Regions from separate parts of the Ammoniphilus sp. CFH 90114 genome, predicted to be linked through region 1. Evidence: riboswitches for the same ligand, from Rfam matches in the RefSeq annotation. Region 1 holds a riboswitch; each other region holds the start of a gene.
What was found. Region 1 has a riboswitch for S-adenosylmethionine ahead of EIZ39_RS11380 (CoA transferase subunit A). Riboswitches for the same ligand answer to the same signal wherever they lie in the genome.

Region 1 (4,388 bases):
CATTGAGAGCTTCTTCGTATAGTGCTACGTTGATATTGTTTTCAATGCCCTCTTGGGATTGAACGTACTCAATTTTCTTCATCCCTTCCCAGAATTCTTCTACACCCTTTTTATTAGGATCAGCAGAGATTAACATGGTTCCGCCATAGGCATCCGCTTCAATGAGCGCACGGTCTACCTTGACATAGCGAGTAACGATATCGATGGTTTCTTCTTTATTTTCATGATAGAACTTCTCTGCACGAATTAAAGCACGGAAAAACGCTTCATAATCACCTTTACGCTTTAGAATGTTGTCGTTAAGCGCCACTTGACGGCAGCATGGATGCCCTTCAAAATATTCATCTGTATACGACACTACTTCTAGCCCTTGCTGCTCTGCCATTTCCATGAATGGAGCCCAAACCACACCGGCGTCTACACTTTTATTCTTTACGGCTTGAAGCACACTAGCCGGTTTATCTAATTCCACGATCTCCACATCGTTCTTCCAGTCGATTCCTGCATCTGCTAAACCTTTTCTCCAAACCGCATCCCCATTGGCCAGCTTTACGGTAGCGATTTTCTTTCCAACAAACCCTTGAATATCTTGAAACTCCGAAGCACGGTCAGGTAAGGCGATGATCCCGTTCCCTTTTCCACCAGCGCCTCCAATGATCGTCATATCCGACGCCCCTTTGTCGATGAAGCTTAAAGGAGCTGCCGTACCAAACGCTCCAACGTCTAATTTACCAGCCTTAATCGCATTAAGTCCTTCCCCTGAATTTCCGAATTCGATTAATTCCGTTTTCAAACCCTCTTCAGCAAAATATCCTTCTTCTTGTGCTACGAAGAATAACAAATCAATCGTTGCCGGTAGATAACCGATCCGGAACGTTTCACCCGTTGTCTGAGCACTCGCCTCTGCCGGTTGAGCTTCCGCTTGTGCGGATGGTTGCTGTGCTACAGGAGCCGTGCTCGAATTACATCCTGCTAGAATCAATAAACTTGCGGCTGTCCCCAACGTTACTACTCTCTTCGTCCAATTCTTTCTCATCTTTCTCTCTCCCTACTCTCGTTATTTTAATAATGCTTGTATTTCTTCGAGCAATTGCTGCTCACTTAGCGCTCCCGTATATTGCCGGACAATCTGTCCCTTCCCATCAATCAGGAAAAGGGTGGGCAAAGCTTGAACTTGATACAGCTTCGTTATTTCTCCTAACTTATCTAATCCAATGTCATAGGTAATCTGATGATCTTCGAGAAACTTCCGAACCTCTTTACGGTCATCTTGGTAGGTTAGATTTACCCCAACAATCGAAAGCTGATCCTTATATTGGTCATGAATCCTTTGTAAAACCGGCATCTCCTCTTTGCACGGTGGACACCATGTCGTCCAGAAGTTTAAAATTACCGGTTTTCCTTTATAGTTTTCTAGAGAAATTTCTTCTCCTTCAACGGAACCGAGTTGGAAAATCGGAGCTAGTTGAGCCTCCGAACCTGAGACAGCCGTACTGCAGCCACCAAGTAAGAGGCAGATTATCAATACCAACGGTTTCATCGACTCACTTCCAAATGTTGCACAGCGACTCGAAACGGAGCTGCCGTTTTTTGTGTCACTTCCTCGATCGTTGATCCTGGCTGTAACTCAACGAGTACCAAACCTTCCCTGTCAACTTGAAAAACAGCAAGTTCCGTTACAATGAGACTAACCTTTCCTTGTGCCGTTAGAGGCAATGTGCATTGTTCCAGAATTTTAGACTTCCCGTCTTTCGTCGTATGCTCCATCGCTATAATTACCCTCTTCGAACCAACGACTAAATCCATTGACCCACCAATTCCTGGGGTAAACACACCTGGGATACACCAGGATGCTAGGTTCCCGTGTTGATCCACCTGCAGAGCACCTAATACCGTGACATCAACATGTCCCCCACGAATAATAGAGAAGGAGAGCGAGGTATCAAAGAATACTCCACCTTGCCGTACGGTTACGGGTTTCCCCCCTGCATTGAATAAGTCTTCATCTTCCTCTCCTGGCTCAGGTGATGCCCCCATGCCAATCATGCCATTCTCAGATTGAAGAAGCACTTCAATATTATTAGGTATGTAATTCGCTACCAGAGTAGGAAGTCCGATGCCTAAGTTCACCAAGTCCCCATCGCTTAATTCCTGTGCCACTCTTCGAGCAATCGTAGAACGAATATCAGCCGACATGCGCTTCACTCCTTTCTTTCTGAACTAAGTAATCAATGAAAATTCCGGGTGTATGGACAATATCTGGCTCAAGGTCACCTAGATCTACAATTTCATTCGTCTGTGCAATAACCAGATCAGCAGCCATTGCCATCGTAGGACTCCAATTGCGCGTCGTCTTGCGGTGAAATAGATTACCAGAACGGTCTGCAATACTCGCTTGGATAAGAGCCACATCGGCTCGAAGCGGAAGTTCTAACAAGTACGTTTTACCGTTGACCTCAATCACTTGCTTCCCCTCTGCTGCTATCGTCCCCACCCCAGTTGGGGTAAGAAAACCGCCTAGCCCACTTCCACCCGCTCGTACTTGTTCTACCAAAGTTCCCATCGGAACAATCTGAACCTCTAATTCCCCAGCCAACATCTGCCTTTGAGTTTCTGGATTCGTCCCGATATGACAGGTGATCACCTTCTTCACCTGACGCTTGGCAATTAATTTTCCAATCCCTTGATTCTCGTAACAAGTGTCATTGCTAATAATCGTTAGATCCTTCACCTTCGAGTCCACCAAAGCATCAATCAAAGTTTCTGGAGCATTCAAAAATCCTGCGATCATCACTGTTGCCCCATCATGAATATGAGACACTGCCTCTTGTGCACTTACTATACGTTTCACTCGAACTCCTCCTACTCTCAATATGCAACTACACCGATATCTCTTATCTAAATACTCAGTTTTAAAAGTGTAAAAACCCATCAAATGATTGCACTTCGCCAAATTTTCAATTATTTAAATGTCTAAAAGTGTTGTTGATGTGATCTGATCACTCAGGTTGTTTCAACAAGTTTTTAGTCGAAGCTTCACATTTTGGTATAAAAAAAACTTCCTCGGAAAAGAGGAAGTTTCGCTTGCGGCTTCACTCTTATCTGCCAGGTTATACTACCTGAAGGAATTAGCACCTTTCTATTCTTGTCAAAAGAATAAATGGTTGCCGGGTATCATCGGGCCAGTTCCCTCCACCGCTCTGGATAAGATTTCTCGGATATGTATTTGTTGTTTATTACATTAACACTCTAAAACCTACTAGTCAACTAGTTTTTCTCACTTTAGTGAATAAAAACATATACAACGAATTACTCTCTTGTCAGGGAATGGCTTAACGCTTTATGATAGTAAATACAAAAATAGCTGAGGAGGTACTCATAATGGAATTTTTATCTTATCGTACAGCGGACAGAATAGGCTACATTACCCTACGAAATGACAAGCAACGCAATGCCCTATCCTTGCCGTTAATCCATGAAATGGAAGCACTGCTTCAGCAAATTGAAAGAGAACAAGCCGTTAATGTCTTGGTTATAGAGGCAGAAGGCAAAGTATTCAGTTCTGGCCATAACCTCCGTGAAGTAGAAGGCCAATCTACTCAAGACGTTCTCCACCTGTTTAATGAGTGCCAACGCTTAATGTTAAAGATTCGAAACATTCCACAAGTTACCATTGCTAAAGTTCATGGGATTGCTACCGCTGCTGGTTGTCAATTGGTTGCTGCTTGTGATTTAGCTGTTTCCGCAGAACAAGCTCAGTTTGCCGCACCTGGCGTACATATAGGCTTTTTCTGCAGCACTCCTGCTGTCTTCATCAGTAGAAACGTAGGAAGAAAGAAAGCAGCGGAAATGCTCTTTACGGGTGACTTTATCTCTGCCCAAGACGCCTTAGAATCTGGTTTGGTGAACAAGGTTGTACCGCAAGAAGAATTGGACAAGGCTGTAGACGAGCTTGCTGCATCGGTTGCTAGACATAGCTTACATACCCTTGCCATTGGTAAGCGAGGATTCTATCAGCAGCTCCAAATGGATGATTTCCAAGCTCTAAGTTACGCATCAGAAATTATGGCAACCAACAGCCAACATCCAGATGCCGTAGAAGGAATTAATGCGTTTCTATCTAAACGTAAACCAAATTGGAGCGACAGAGCATAAGAGGCATAAGTCGTTACTATTACTAACCCGAGAGGGCTTCACTTGACGCGGTTGAGGTCCTTCTTTGGTTGGGCGGTCGTTTGAGTGCTCCAATCCTCGCGGACATACGATCCGTTAAATCAGCTAAAAAACCCAATTTTGAGGTTCTATGGGACATAGGATTCCTTATTCACTCCAAAACGAAGATGAAACTATGAATTTCTCGTAAATAACGGAAGCTATGTCCATTCCAC
Region 2 (4,388 bases), on a different contig from region 1:
GTTCCCACAATCACAGCCTGCACCCATCCCTTAGACATAACCATGGCAGCCATATTGTCGCAGATTAAAGTGACGTCAATTCCAGCTTGCTGAAGCTCCCACGCGGTTAGGCGGGCACCTTGCAGCACTGGGCGGGTTTCATCTGCAAATACCTTTATATCCCAACCTCTTTCCTTTGCTAGGAACATAGGAGCGAGTGCTGTTCCGTACTTAGCCGTAGCGATGCCGCCCGCATTACAGTGCGTTAGAACGCCTATTCCATCATGAAACAACGTGATAGCATGCTCACCGATACTTCGGCAAATCTCCACGTCCTCTTCATGCATGCGTTTGGCTTCCTCTAGCAGCTCCTGCTTCATCGCATTGACATCAACATTCACCAAGGATTCCGCCTTATTCATCATTCTGTCAATAGCCCAAAACAAATTGACCGCAGTCGGGCGAGAAGTCGCTAAATACTCTCTCTTCTCACGCAGCTTAATGAGAAAATCCGAGGAGTCAGCTGCCTCAATATCTCTTGCACCTAGATACATACCATAGGCAGCGGAAATACCAATAGCTGGTGCTCCTCTAACCTTCAATGCGCGAATAGCATTCCACATCTGTTCTATAGTATAAACATCCTCAAATACAACTTCTAAAGGAAGCTTCGTTTGATCAAGTAATAATACTCGATCCTCTTCCCAACGTATCGAATGAACATGGTTGTCCATGATCCTGCCACCTACTCTTCTGTTTTCTTAACCATTTCCACGACATCCTCGATGCTGCTCACGGTACCTCTTTGCAATACAAGGGTTTGCCCCAGGCTTAAGGCTAGCGTTTCGGCTTGAGCGCGCACTTTCTCGTCCTGGATGGAGTTCAGATCCGCAACACCGGCAAGTCCGATCACTCTACGCATCATCTTGCATCCAGCAAAACCAATAGAGTCTCTTAATAAACTAGCCATCCTATCATTAATAAACCCTGCATTCGAATACATGACATCCTTAATATGAACTTCGCACAGACGACGGAATTCTTTTTCAAACGTATTCCAAACCTCCACTACGGACGTCAACAAGTATTCCCTGTACGATCCTCGTTCCTCGTCCGTCGTCTTTAACCCTTCCTGCGCGGCATAGTTCAGCAGCAGATTGGCGATGACTGCCCCTATATCAAAGCCCATAGGTCCATAATAAGCGAATTCAGGATCTATCACTTTGGTACTCTCTTCCGTCACCATAATGCTGCCGGTATGAAGATCACCATGAAGCAGAGCCTGAGCTTCCGTCATGAAGGAGTATTTTAACTTCGCAATTTCTTGCTTCAGGACTTCATTCCTCCAGACGCCTTCAACCACATCACGGATTAAAGGGTTAAAGTTATTCGTCTCCGCATCATAGTATGGGTCCGTAAATACAAGATCCTCGGTAATTTTGCAGAGTTCTGGATTAATGAACTGTTCTACCTTCTCTTTTTTCTCTTTGAAATCCAAGGCAAAATCAGAAGTGAAGAACAGCGTCTTTGCAAGGAATACACCGATATGTTCAGCAAATAAAGGATAACGATTCCCTTCAATTAAACCTTTTCGCATAATTACATGACTAGATAAATCCTCCATGACGGTTAAGGCAAGGTCCTTGTCATAGTGATATACCTGTGGAACTAGACCTGGACATAGCTTGTCCTGGATAATTAAAGCTTCACTCTCGATTCGGGCACGGTCAAGGGTTAACGGCCAAGACTCCCCTACCACTCTTGCATAAGGCAAAGCTTGCTTAAAAATAATGCTCTTCCCAGAAACTTTATCCTCAATATGGAAAACTAAGTTTAGATTTCCATCCCCAATTTCCCGACTCTCAAACTGCGCACCTTCTGGGAAAATCCCCGGAAGCTGCCTAGCATACTCCACGGCTTCCTGTTCACTAAACGCACGATATTCCATTCTTCACCCCTCCAATATAGCTTAAGCTCTATTCTATATCTTCTCCAAATTACCCTATGTAAGATGAGTAGGACACAATTTAATAGCTATATACTATATAGAGTGGGTCAACATTGTCAATGTCATAACATTTAGATTGTACGATTTTTTTCTCTATTGACTTTATCCAAGCAAAGGGATAAGATTTTGAATGTATATATTACTAGTGTGTTACCTAACTTTATAATTTCATCTTATCGAGAGATGGCTGAGGGACTGGCCCGATGACGCCCGGCAACCGATTTTTATTTTTCTCTAATTGAGCAGAATAAAAACACGGTGCTACATCCTGCAGAATGAAAGATATATTCTGAGAGATAAGTTGTATTTGACTCGTCATTCAAGTACCTCTTATCGCAAGAGGTACTTTTTATTTTTTCTTGATTCCTACTTGAAAGGGGTTAACAAGAGTTGTCTTACATTACAGTCTCCTATCTTACAGAAGCAAAAAGCCTGGAAAAGAAGGCTGAAGCGATAGCAGTTGGCATGACAGTTGGAAGCTGGACGGACCTGCCTGCAGCAAAACAGGAAAAGCTTCAAAAACATCTTGGCCGCTCGGCCGGCGCCACCGTTTACGAAACCACGGCAGAGGGATTAGAGAGAGGTCTTATTAAAGTAGAGTATCCCGTAGTCAATTTCACCTACGATATTCCTTCCCTACTCACCAACGTATTCGGCAAGTTGTCCATGGACGGAAAGATTAGATTAGTCGATATCGATTTCCCTCAGGAATTTACAAGAGAATTCTCAGGACCCAAGTTCGGAATATCAGGGATAAGAGAGCTATTAAATGTACATGATCGTCCATTATTCATGAGTATCTTCAAGTCTTGTATTGGACTTCCACTCGACGAATTAGTTGAGCAATTTAAACTGCAAGTCGAAGGCGGCGTCGATTTAGTTAAAGATGATGAAATCTTTTTTGCGGATGAACATGCCCCTTTCCTCGATCGCATCCGCGCCTGCAAGGAAGTGACAGAGGCCTCTGGTCGCCAAGTCCTTTATGCAGTTAATCTAACGGGACCGGTTACAGGGCTTGTAGATAAAGCAAAGAGAGCGATAGAAAACGGAGCGAATTGCTTACTCCTTAATGTTTTGCCTTATGGATTTGATATTCTAGCTCAACTAAGTCGAGATCCTGATATTAATGTTCCTATTATGGCCCACCCTGCTATGGCAGGTGCTCTATATCAGTCTTCGACTTACGGCATCTCTTCTCCCCTTGTTTTAGGGAAGCTTATGCGATTGGCTGGTGCAGACATTGGACTATTCCCTTCCCCTTATGGATCGGTAGCTCTGCCTAGACAAGAGGCCTTAGATATTGCAACCCATCTAGTAGAAGAAATTCCAGGAATCAAGCCCACATTTCCTGTTCCTTCAGCTGGAATTCATCCCGGTATGGTTCCCCTACTGTATAAGGACTTCGGCCTTAATCACATTGTCAATGCAGGTGGAGGCATCCATGGACATCCAGGCGGGCCAGTAAGTGGAGGACAAGCCTTCGTCGCAGCTATAGAAGCGACAATGCAAGGTATTCCACTTGAACAGTCTAAGAGCCAAGAATTGCTCACTGCCATTGAGAAGTGGGGGATCGTAAAGTGACTAAACAACTAATTCTATTTTGCGATTTTGACGGTACAATTACAGAAAAAGATAACATTGTAGATATCATGAGAGAATTTTCTCCCCAGGGCTGGGAAGAAATTGTTAAAGATATTTTAGACCAACGCAAGACCATTCGTACGGGTGTAGGTGAACTCTTTTCCCTCATTCCTAGCAGCCAAAAAGAACAAATTACTCAATTTGTGTTAGAAAAAGCCAATATTAGAGCAGGGTTCCAAGACTTTGTTACTTTTACCGAAGAACAAGGAATCAAGCTCCTCATCACGAGCGGCGGGATAGACTTCTTCATTCATCCTATGTTGGAGCACTACGGGCTATTAGATCGGATCTATTGTAACAGTGCAAGATTCGATGACCCTACGATTCAGATTACTTGGCCGAATGCATGTGACGAGCATTGTGACGTAGATTGCGGAATGTGTAAAACAAGCATTATCCGCTCTTACCCAACAGATCAATATTATAAAGTCGTAATTGGAGACAGCATTACCGATTTAGCTGGAGCCAAGATTGCGGACCATACGATTGCCAGATCGTTCTTAAAGCAGAAGTGTGAGGAACTAGGCCTGCCTTATTCCTCTTTCGAAACTTTTCACGATGTAATAGACACCTTAAAAAGGTTACAGCAAGAAGTGCATCCACACTCCTTGTAATAAGAAGGAGGAATAAATCATGAATTATGCGATTCACGCGGATACAAGACAAGAAATCATACACAGCCTTAACGAAGTGAAGCAGAATTTTGCTAATCGCGGATGGTTCCCTGGGACAAGTGGTAACCTCTCTATCAAGGTACAAG
Region 3 (4,388 bases), on a different contig from region 1:
ACCCTTTTTCAACAGTTCTACCATTTGCTCTACATCATTCTTTCTAGCTACCCGCATGACAAGACTCATAAACAAAAGCACCCCTCTTCTCTATCATTTCTATCATAGATATGAAGAAGTTTGATAGAGTATGCTAAAGAATCAGCTATTTTTCACATACTTCGTAAGTTCAGCAGTCATTTCATAGCGCATGAAAGGAGTGATGAGATAGATTCCGTTAAAATATTGACGAGCCGTATCAATGAGCTCTAGGGCAATTTCAACCCCCTGTTTTTTTGCATCTTCCCCTTCATATCGGGCCATCCGTGCACGTACATCATCCGATAGCCTTATTCCAGGCACTTCGTTATGGAGAAATTCAGCATTGCGATGACTCGTCAGCGGCATAATCCCTATAAAAATAGGAACCTTCACATGGCGGGTCGCTTCCGCCACCTGAAAGATCTGTTCATGATCATACAGGGGCTGGCTCATCACATAGTCGGCTCCCGCATCGACCTTCTTCTCCAAGCGTTCTACCGCTTTATGCAAGTGTCGTGTGTTTGGGTTAAAAGCCGCTGCAACGGTAAAGGCCGCTCTCTTCTTTAATGTCCGTCCCGAGAAACCTACTCCTTCATTTAATTGCTTCGTCATGCGAATAAGCTCAAAGGAAGTCATATCATAAACCGAAGAAGCACCAGGAAGATCGCCGTAGCGGGTAGGATCTCCTGTGATTGCCAAGACGTGATCAATTCCTAGCGCATATAAACCCATAAGGTGAGATTGCTGTCCAATCGAATTCCGGTCACGGCATGTAATATGAACCAACGGGCGAATGCCCACTTTCTCCTTAACTAATGCTCCTAAGGCCATATTACTCATTCTTGTCATGGCTAAGGAATTGTCCGCCATTGTAATGGCATCCGCTCCCGCTTCCTTCAAGGATGCGGCCCCTTCCAAGAAAGGTTGAAAATCAAGATCTCGGGGCGGGTCAAGCTCAACGATAACGGTAGGCTGTTCCTTCACAAGCTCAGGAATGGTTTTTTCTTGAAAAACTTCAGAAGAAATGATGACCTTCGGCTCGTTGGTAATCTCTTTTACTGCTGATTCTTTCTTATAAATCGGGGTTCTGCCCTTCAGCCGTGATGCCACGGCCTTAATATGTTCTGGTGTCGTTCCGCAGCATCCCCCTATGATTCTGGCTCCTAACTGATGCAGTTTCTCAGCAGAGTCAGCAAAATATTCAGCTGAAGAAGGATACAAGAACTGTCCATCCACATATTCAGGCAGCCCTGCATTCGGATACACAGACAGCTGTAATCCCTCTTTTACAGGTAAAGACTCTAGAGAACGAATAATATTGGCTGGACCGTTATAGCAATTCAAGCCCACAATATCAGCACCGGCATCCACTAGACGGCCAAAAGCGGATTCCAATGAATAGCCATCCTGTGTTCTTTGGATATCTTGAATCGTAAGCTGACAGATGATAGGCAGCGAGCTAAAGCGTCGAGCTACAGATAGAGCGATGATCGCTTCATCGACGAAACAGAACGTCTCAAGTAATAGACCATCTACTCCTGCTTCCACTAAACTCTTAATTTGCTCAGCATAAACCTCCTTAAGTTCTTCTGACGGGATATTTCTTCTTCTCCCACCTAGGATCCCTCCTACGGAACCGACTACAAAAGCCAAGTCTCCTGCAGCCTCTCTAGCCAGCCCAACTCCAGCCCGATTTAATTCCTCCACCTGGTCCTCTAAGCCATATTTAGATAGCTTTTCTCGATTCGCTCCATAGGTATTCGTTTCAATCAACTCTGATCCGGCCAGCACATATTGCAAATGAATATCTCGGACCACATCAGGACGAGTCACATTCAGCTCTTCCCCACAAGTACCTACTGGTATGCCGTATCGATGCAACAGCGTCCCCATCGCTCCGTCCGCAATTAATACTCGATTCTGCAGCAACTCCCGCAACCCTGACTTTTCTCTCATGCTCTCACTCCCCTGCCTTTCACCCAAGTCTTATCTCAACATAAAAAAACCTTCTGCAGCTTATAAGCCAGAAGGTTCTCCGAATCAGTCAACTTAAACTTCTTGAGCCCCTTCTTATCTCCCAGGAAACGAATGTACCTGCAGGAATTAGCACCCTGTCTTAAGGCGTCGTACACCTTAACGGGTTGCCGGGTTTCATCGGGCCAGTCCCTCCACCTGCTCCAAATAAGAAAAGTGTTAGATTTGTTGCATACTTAAGAATTTATATTAACGTAATCATACGTGATGCCGTTCTGATTTGTCAACGGATTTACTTAGGAAAAGAGACTCTTATACAGCTTTTGAAATACCTCTAATACAAAGAACTTCACTTGAATCTTCGGTCCTTCGCCATCCTCGCCATTCTCTTCTTCCTTCTTCACCGCATCCCCTGTGTCTATGTCTACAAAGCATAGTGGAGGGAATAAGACGCACCACCAATTTTGACCCATACCTTGTCCAACTGTCACGCGAAGAGCCTCATATTCTCCGGCAGGATAAACGTACTGTCCATACATTTTGGTTGGGAAAGGCACCTTTCCTAACTCTACTTGACTATTATAAGAGAAGCCGTTGTTGGTAATCGTTTTCTCTACAATTTCTTGAAGTTGTGGCAGCTCTTCTTCCATTTTTTCACGAGCTTCTTCCACCGTGTCTAGGCTATCTACTTTACTCGTAAGATAAAGATTGATTTCATCACGTATTTCTTGCTTTAACCACTGATCCTGAGGTGAGTCGCTATTGGCGATCACTCGCAATCGGATCGACTCTTGTGGAATAGGTTCTTCTTTTACTAGAGTTGCTATAGAACGCTGTTCTTCCCAGCTCATAGTCAATATGATAAATGCAAATAAAATTAAGCTTGTCTTTTTCATTTTTCTGTTTCCCCTCTCTTTTCTTTCTCCTTAGCCATCAGTCTAGCCAGAAAAGAAAGGGTTTAAACATTATTAATTATTTTCTGAATAAATTTGTTTATCTGTGCTCTGTAAAGTATGATATCATATCGATAGGCTAACTTATGAATCACACAAAGGAAAGAGGCCTTACTATGAACCTTATGTTCCCTGGTCGCCCTCACTTGAGTTGGGCCATCCCCATCCTTTATTTCCTCCCTATCATCAATCATATTTCGCTCAGTCCAACCTACAAAATTTTTTGGCTGTTGCATCTTATCCCGGCCATGTTCCTCACTTTTTATTATGGGTTACGTGGCGGACTCATCGGTGCAAGCCTCTCCCTCGTCCTCTGTTCCCTAACGGAGTTTCTTTATTACAACTTGGGTGTAGCCTATACATACGAAAACATTTATTCTCTAATTGTCTATAACTCCGTTAACTTTATGATTTCTATTGGAATGGGCTTTCTAACCGATCGACTAAAAAAACAACAACAAGAAATTAAGAATATCAATCAGGTATTACTAGAGAGTAACCAAAGACTAAAACAGAATGAAGAAAAAATCCGCCATTTAGCTTACTACGACTCTTTAACAGGGCTGCCTAACCGACATTATTTTCAAGAACAATTAAAAGAGAAATTAGATGCTATTGACGAACAGGTAGATCAACAGATTGCTGTCATGATAGTCGACTTAGACCGTTTCAAAGTCATTAACGACACTCTAGGTCACGAATTCGGAGACCTGCTTCTTCGGCAAGTTGCTCACCGATTAACCAGCAGTCTTGGGAACGATGAGATTATATGTCGTCAGGGCGGCGATGAGTTCTTTATCCTTTTGGGAGATACTTCTGCTGAAGAAACAAAATTGAGAGCGGAACATATACTGTGGAGCATTTCCTTTCCTTATATGATTAATGATCACGAACTTTACGTCACACCTAGTATCGGAATTAGCTTTTACCCCCAAGACGGTACAAGCTCTGATGAGTTGCTTAAGCATGCTGATTCTGCCCTGTATAGAGCCAAAGAATTAGGAAAAAACCGTTATCACTTCTTTACGGAAGACATGGATGGACAGAACAGTAAAAGATTACAGTTGGAGAGCGGATTAAGAAGAGCCTTAGATAAAAAAGAATTCAAAGTATATTATCAACCGAAGGTAGATATTCGCACGGGTGAATGGATCGCTACAGAGGCCCTATTGCGTTGGAATCATACGAAATTAGGTGCGATTCCCCCCGATCAATTTATTCCACTTGCTGAAGAGACTGGGTTAATCGTACCCATAGGCGAGTGGGTCATAAGAGAGGCTTGCAAGCAAAATAAGAAATGGCAGGATGAAGGATATGGCCCCCTTACCGTGTGTGTGAATATATCAACCCGTCAGTTTCTTCAGGATCGCCTCTTACGTGTCATTGAGTCAGCATTAGAAGAGTCTGGACTCCCTCCACAATATCTAAACTTAGAAATCA
Region 4 (4,388 bases), on a different contig from region 1:
CCAACACCTGTTCTCTATACCATACGCGATAGGGGTGTTCTTCTGTAATGGGATCCGAGGCTTTTGCATCTGATGAACTTAGTTCATCCACCGCTGGTTCCGGTTGTACTTGTGCGTCTATAGACTCATTCTCCTGTTGGCTGCAACCCATCACAATAGCCAATAAGAGGATTATTATTAGTCTCATTCTTACCCTCATCTCCTCATTTCTACACAATTCGACAAATAGTGCAAAATTCCTACCGGAAAGTAATGGGATTTTAAAATATCTATCTATTTGGACGTATATCATTGCATTTTGGTTTCAAGCAAAACCCTTTAGTTTCTGATAAGGGTCAGTCCCTCACTAGGCTAAAGTCTTTATTCCTATTATCGGAAGGATTCTAAACCTAATCAAGCAAATACGAAAAAAAAGCCCCAATTCAGCCTAGTCTCTAGACCAAATCAGGACTTTTTTCATAACCCTACTATGCTTGAGCAAAAGTTGCCGCGTCTTGCTTCAAAAGTTCAGCCTTATCTGTACGCTCCCATGGTAAATCCAGGTCAGTACGTCCAAAGTGACCGTAAGCAGCTGTTCCTTTATAGATTGGACGACGAAGATCCAATTCCTTAATGATGCCCGCTGGGCGAAGATCAAAGTGCTTGCGGATCAAATTTACGATCTGCTCTTCTTCGATCTTTCCTGTTCCATACGTATCTACGTTAATGGAAACCGGTTGAGCTACCCCAATCGCATAAGCCACTTGAACTTCACACTTGTCAGCCAAACCAGCTGCTACGATGTTCTTCGCTACATAGCGAGCAGCATAAGCAGCAGAACGGTCAACCTTTGTAGGATCCTTACCGGAGAAAGCACCGCCGCCATGACGAGCATATCCACCGTACGTATCAACAATGATCTTACGTCCTGTTAATCCTGCATCCCCTTGAGGACCTCCGATAACGAAACGGCCTGTTGGGTTAATGAAGTACTTCGTTTGAGCATCAAGATATTCAGCCGGTACGATCGGCTTAATGACATGTTCTTGAACGTCTTTCTTAATTTGCTCTAGAGTCGCTTCAGGGTCATGCTGAGTAGAAATAACGATCGTATCAATACGAACCGGCTTATCTCCATCATATTCAACCGTCACCTGAGTCTTCGCATCTGGACGAAGGTAGGTAAGGGTTCCGTTCTTGCGAACCTCTGCTACACGGCGAGCCAATTTATGAGCCATAGAGATCGGAAGCGGCATCAGCTCAGGAGTCTCGTTGGTCGCGAAACCAAACATCAATCCTTGGTCCCCTGCTCCGATCGCATCGATTTGCTCGTCTGTCACTTGACCTTCACGAGCTTCTAACGCTTGGTCAACCCCCATCGCAATGTCAGGAGACTGTTCGTCAATGGAAGTAAGTACAGCACAAGTATCCGCATCGAATCCGAATTTCGCACGGGTATACCCGATTTCACGAACGGTTTCACGGACAATCTTTGGAATATCCACATAAGAAGAAGTAGTAATTTCTCCAGCGACAAGAACAAGTCCTGTTGTTACTGAAGTTTCGCAAGCTACACGAGCATTAGGATCTTGCTCAAGGATAGCATCCAAGATGGAATCGGAGATCTGATCGCAGATCTTATCCGGGTGTCCTTCGGTTACAGATTCAGATGTGAAGAGATGACGACCTTTTTTCAACGCCATGTTTCACGTACCTCCTTCAATAATCACAAACGTATAAGATACGGCACTCATTGTCTTACATTTTCCGAACAACTCAAGAGGTGGTGAAAAAATAAAGACCTTCTCCCATGAGGAAAAGGCCAGCATTCCGCTCCTTTACCTCTTATCTTCCAGGACACAATAGCATCCTGCTGGTTAGCACCTTGCACGGTTGATCTTATTCTTTCCCATAAAGGAAAAAATATGAATCATTACCGCGGGTTGCCGGGCATCATCGGGCCAGTCCCTCGCGCCTTCTCGGAATAAGAGTAATCCGTTCTGCATAAGAATAGCTAAAGTTTGGTAGATTGTCAATGGGTTAACACATAATACGACAAAGTATAAAAACTCAAACTCTTTATTGCGCTGGGTACCACATATTTCTGACCAACACAGCGAATTCCGCACGTGTCGTCTGTCTTTCAGGCTGAAAGCTACCATCCTGAAATCCTTGAATATGCTGGAGTTCTGCCATCTTCATGATATAAGGGTAAGCCCAGTGACCTCTTAGTACATCCGTAAACTCTTGCTTACTTTTGATCTGCTCAGGTTGCTCTGTTCCGTATCTGGCTTGGTATAAGAGTACGGCCAACTCCGCACGGGTCAAGGGCTGGTCCGGAAAGATTCGTTCACTCGCTACGCCTTTGAAAATTCCCCTCTCTCCAAGCGAAGCAATAGCCGAATAGACCCAATGGTCTTTTTTCAGATCCTGGTAAGTGCTTGTTGCTCTTGAAGTGGGCAGCTGAAGGACATTTTGCAGCACAGCAGCGGCTCCCGCTCTCGTAATGTTATGATTAGGCCGAAAGGTATAATCTGGGTAACCCTGGATCATTTTTCGAGACACTAAATCTTCTATAGACGTCCTAGCCCAATGGTCCTGAATATCACGGAAAGCACTTGTATCCGACGTCTCATACCGAATCTGCAGCTCATACTGCCCATTAACGGCATTTCCATAATACTCTTGTAAAGCAAAATAAAATTTACCCGGATCAACCGTCTTCGACCATCTCTCAGACTGTCCATTTGAAACAGAACCATGATCGACCTTTTCTATCGTTTTCCCAACTTGCTCAATGGTGAGCACCGAATCCATCCGAATGGTATCGGTCTTCACTTCCACCTCGAGCTTCCCAGGCCAAAGATAATCCGCAACGAACCAATCCACATCCGCTCTTTTATGAAAAGTCCCTCTAATAAGTTGTTGTTGACTTATGGGTACTTTTGAAGCTTTCGCTTTCGTATCATTATCTTCGTAGGGATCAGCTCCGACGGAAAAAGAGGTATCGATATGATAAGGAAAAGAAGGGGTCTCGCCGGTATCCATTACTCTGAAATGATAGGTCCCACCTTTTAAAGTTCCCTCCCAGCGATTTAACCCTGACGATACTTTTTTCTTCTCCCCATTATAGATTTCGATTTGCAGCACATTCTCTTTTCCTGTCAATGACCGGGTCTGGAGTTGGAACTTTCCCTGATAGGGAAGCTCAATTTGATACCAGTCTACTGGATCCGTTTTTCCGATTAGCGCCTGAGTCTGGCCGACGAAGGGGAGGGACGCCACTTGTTCTATCGTTTGATTCGGTTCATATAAATCAATAGGATCACTATCCACCAGAGATAGGGCCTTCTGTACATTCACGAGTCCATATCCAGTGTTAGGATTCCAGCCTTTAGTGTCAACCCCCTCAGTCGAAGCTCGAATGATCATGCGAACCTCTAGTGGGGTTAGAGAGGGGGCCTTCTTTAACAGTAAGGCAGCCATTCCTGCTACCTGTGGAGCAGCCATAGAAGTCCCTGAAACATAGGCGTACTTCCCATCTTTAGCCGTAGAGTAAATATGATGGCCTGGAGCTACCACGTCTACTTCCGGACCACGATTGGCATAGGAAAGAGGAATGTTGTAAGCATCTACCGCACTCACACTTAACACGGTCGGAAAAGCGGCAGGGTAGCTCACGGTACTCGAATCGTTCCCCGTTGCCGCAATCAGGAGAACTCCCTTGTCCTCTGCATACTGGATCGCTTTCTCCATCTCTGTAGAGTAGATGGGATCACCCAAGGATAGCAAGATGATCTTGGCCCCCTTATCCACAGCCAAGCGTATTCCCTTAGCCACACGACCCGCGTCTCCTCCACCTTTATTGTCTAGGATCTTAATCGGCATCATTTTCGCATTCCACAGTACTCCTGTAACCCCAATGCCATTATCGCCCACAGCGCCTAGGATCCCGGCGGTAGCTGTTCCATGTCCGTGATCGTCATGAGGCGGCTTGTCAGGTTGAACCAGATTGTAGCCTTGAACCAGGTTAGCTTTAAGGTCTGGATGATCCACATCCACCCCTGTATCAAGAATAGCAATCGTAATATCAGTATTTTCTCGAATCTCCTGCCAAGCAGCCGTCGTATTAATCTGTTGATGGTAGTGTTGACTATTAACATAGGGATCAGATGGAAGAGTAGATGGATTGGCATGGACAGTAGATATTGTAACGATGCTACAGATGGCAAGAAGCCAGGATGTTCGAAGCATGGGAACCACCTTTATATTTCTATCTTATTTAACCTATTTAACAGAATATGAAACAATAAACTTTCTCTTAAGCCTATTCGCTCTGGGTAAGGTTGTCAATTAATAGTAAGATTTTTACTAGTGGAAAAAAACGCAGGTGGAACTCGAAAAGAAAT

Region 2: it holds a riboswitch for S-adenosylmethionine, as region 1 does, so the genes downstream of both, EIZ39_RS19145 (2,3-diketo-5-methylthiopentyl-1-phosphate enolase) here and EIZ39_RS11380 (CoA transferase subunit A) in region 1, are expected to answer to the same signal.
Region 3: it holds a riboswitch for S-adenosylmethionine, as region 1 does, so the genes downstream of both, EIZ39_RS07740 (bifunctional homocysteine S-methyltransferase/methylenetetrahydrofolate reductase) here and EIZ39_RS11380 (CoA transferase subunit A) in region 1, are expected to answer to the same signal.
Region 4: it holds a riboswitch for S-adenosylmethionine, as region 1 does, so the genes downstream of both, metK (methionine adenosyltransferase) here and EIZ39_RS11380 (CoA transferase subunit A) in region 1, are expected to answer to the same signal.

Annotation. Positions count from the first base shown of each region.
Region 1 is NZ_SDLI01000004.1:244,408-248,795, forward strand. It holds gene EIZ39_RS11365 (ABC transporter substrate-binding protein) at 1-1,036, opposite strand, end outside; gene EIZ39_RS11370 (TlpA family protein disulfide reductase) at 1,058-1,540, opposite strand; gene EIZ39_RS11375 (3-oxoacid CoA-transferase subunit B) at 1,537-2,196, opposite strand; gene EIZ39_RS11380 (CoA transferase subunit A) at 2,186-2,851, opposite strand; SAM riboswitch class I at 3,096-3,211, opposite strand; gene EIZ39_RS11385 (enoyl-CoA hydratase) at 3,382-4,155, shown strand.
Region 2 is NZ_SDLI01000009.1:114,714-119,101, forward strand. It holds gene mtnA (S-methyl-5-thioribose-1-phosphate isomerase) at 1-713, opposite strand, end outside; gene mtnK (S-methyl-5-thioribose kinase) at 725-1,927, opposite strand; SAM riboswitch class I at 2,158-2,290, shown strand; gene EIZ39_RS19145 (2,3-diketo-5-methylthiopentyl-1-phosphate enolase) at 2,378-3,568, shown strand; gene EIZ39_RS19150 (2-hydroxy-3-keto-5-methylthiopentenyl-1-phosphate phosphatase) at 3,565-4,242, shown strand; gene EIZ39_RS19155 (methylthioribulose 1-phosphate dehydratase) at 4,262-4,388, shown strand, end outside.
Region 3 is NZ_SDLI01000003.1:7,406-11,793, forward strand. It holds gene EIZ39_RS07735 (GNAT family N-acetyltransferase) at 1-69, opposite strand, end outside; gene EIZ39_RS07740 (bifunctional homocysteine S-methyltransferase/methylenetetrahydrofolate reductase) at 142-1,977, opposite strand; SAM riboswitch class I at 2,089-2,209, opposite strand; gene spoIIR (stage II sporulation protein R) at 2,292-2,891, opposite strand; gene EIZ39_RS07750 (putative bifunctional diguanylate cyclase/phosphodiesterase) at 3,065-4,388, shown strand, end outside.
Region 4 is NZ_SDLI01000010.1:48,851-53,238, forward strand. It holds gene EIZ39_RS19940 (polysaccharide deacetylase family protein) at 1-187, opposite strand, end outside; gene metK (methionine adenosyltransferase) at 468-1,676, opposite strand; SAM riboswitch class I at 1,822-1,970, opposite strand; gene EIZ39_RS19950 (S8 family serine peptidase) at 2,059-4,233, opposite strand.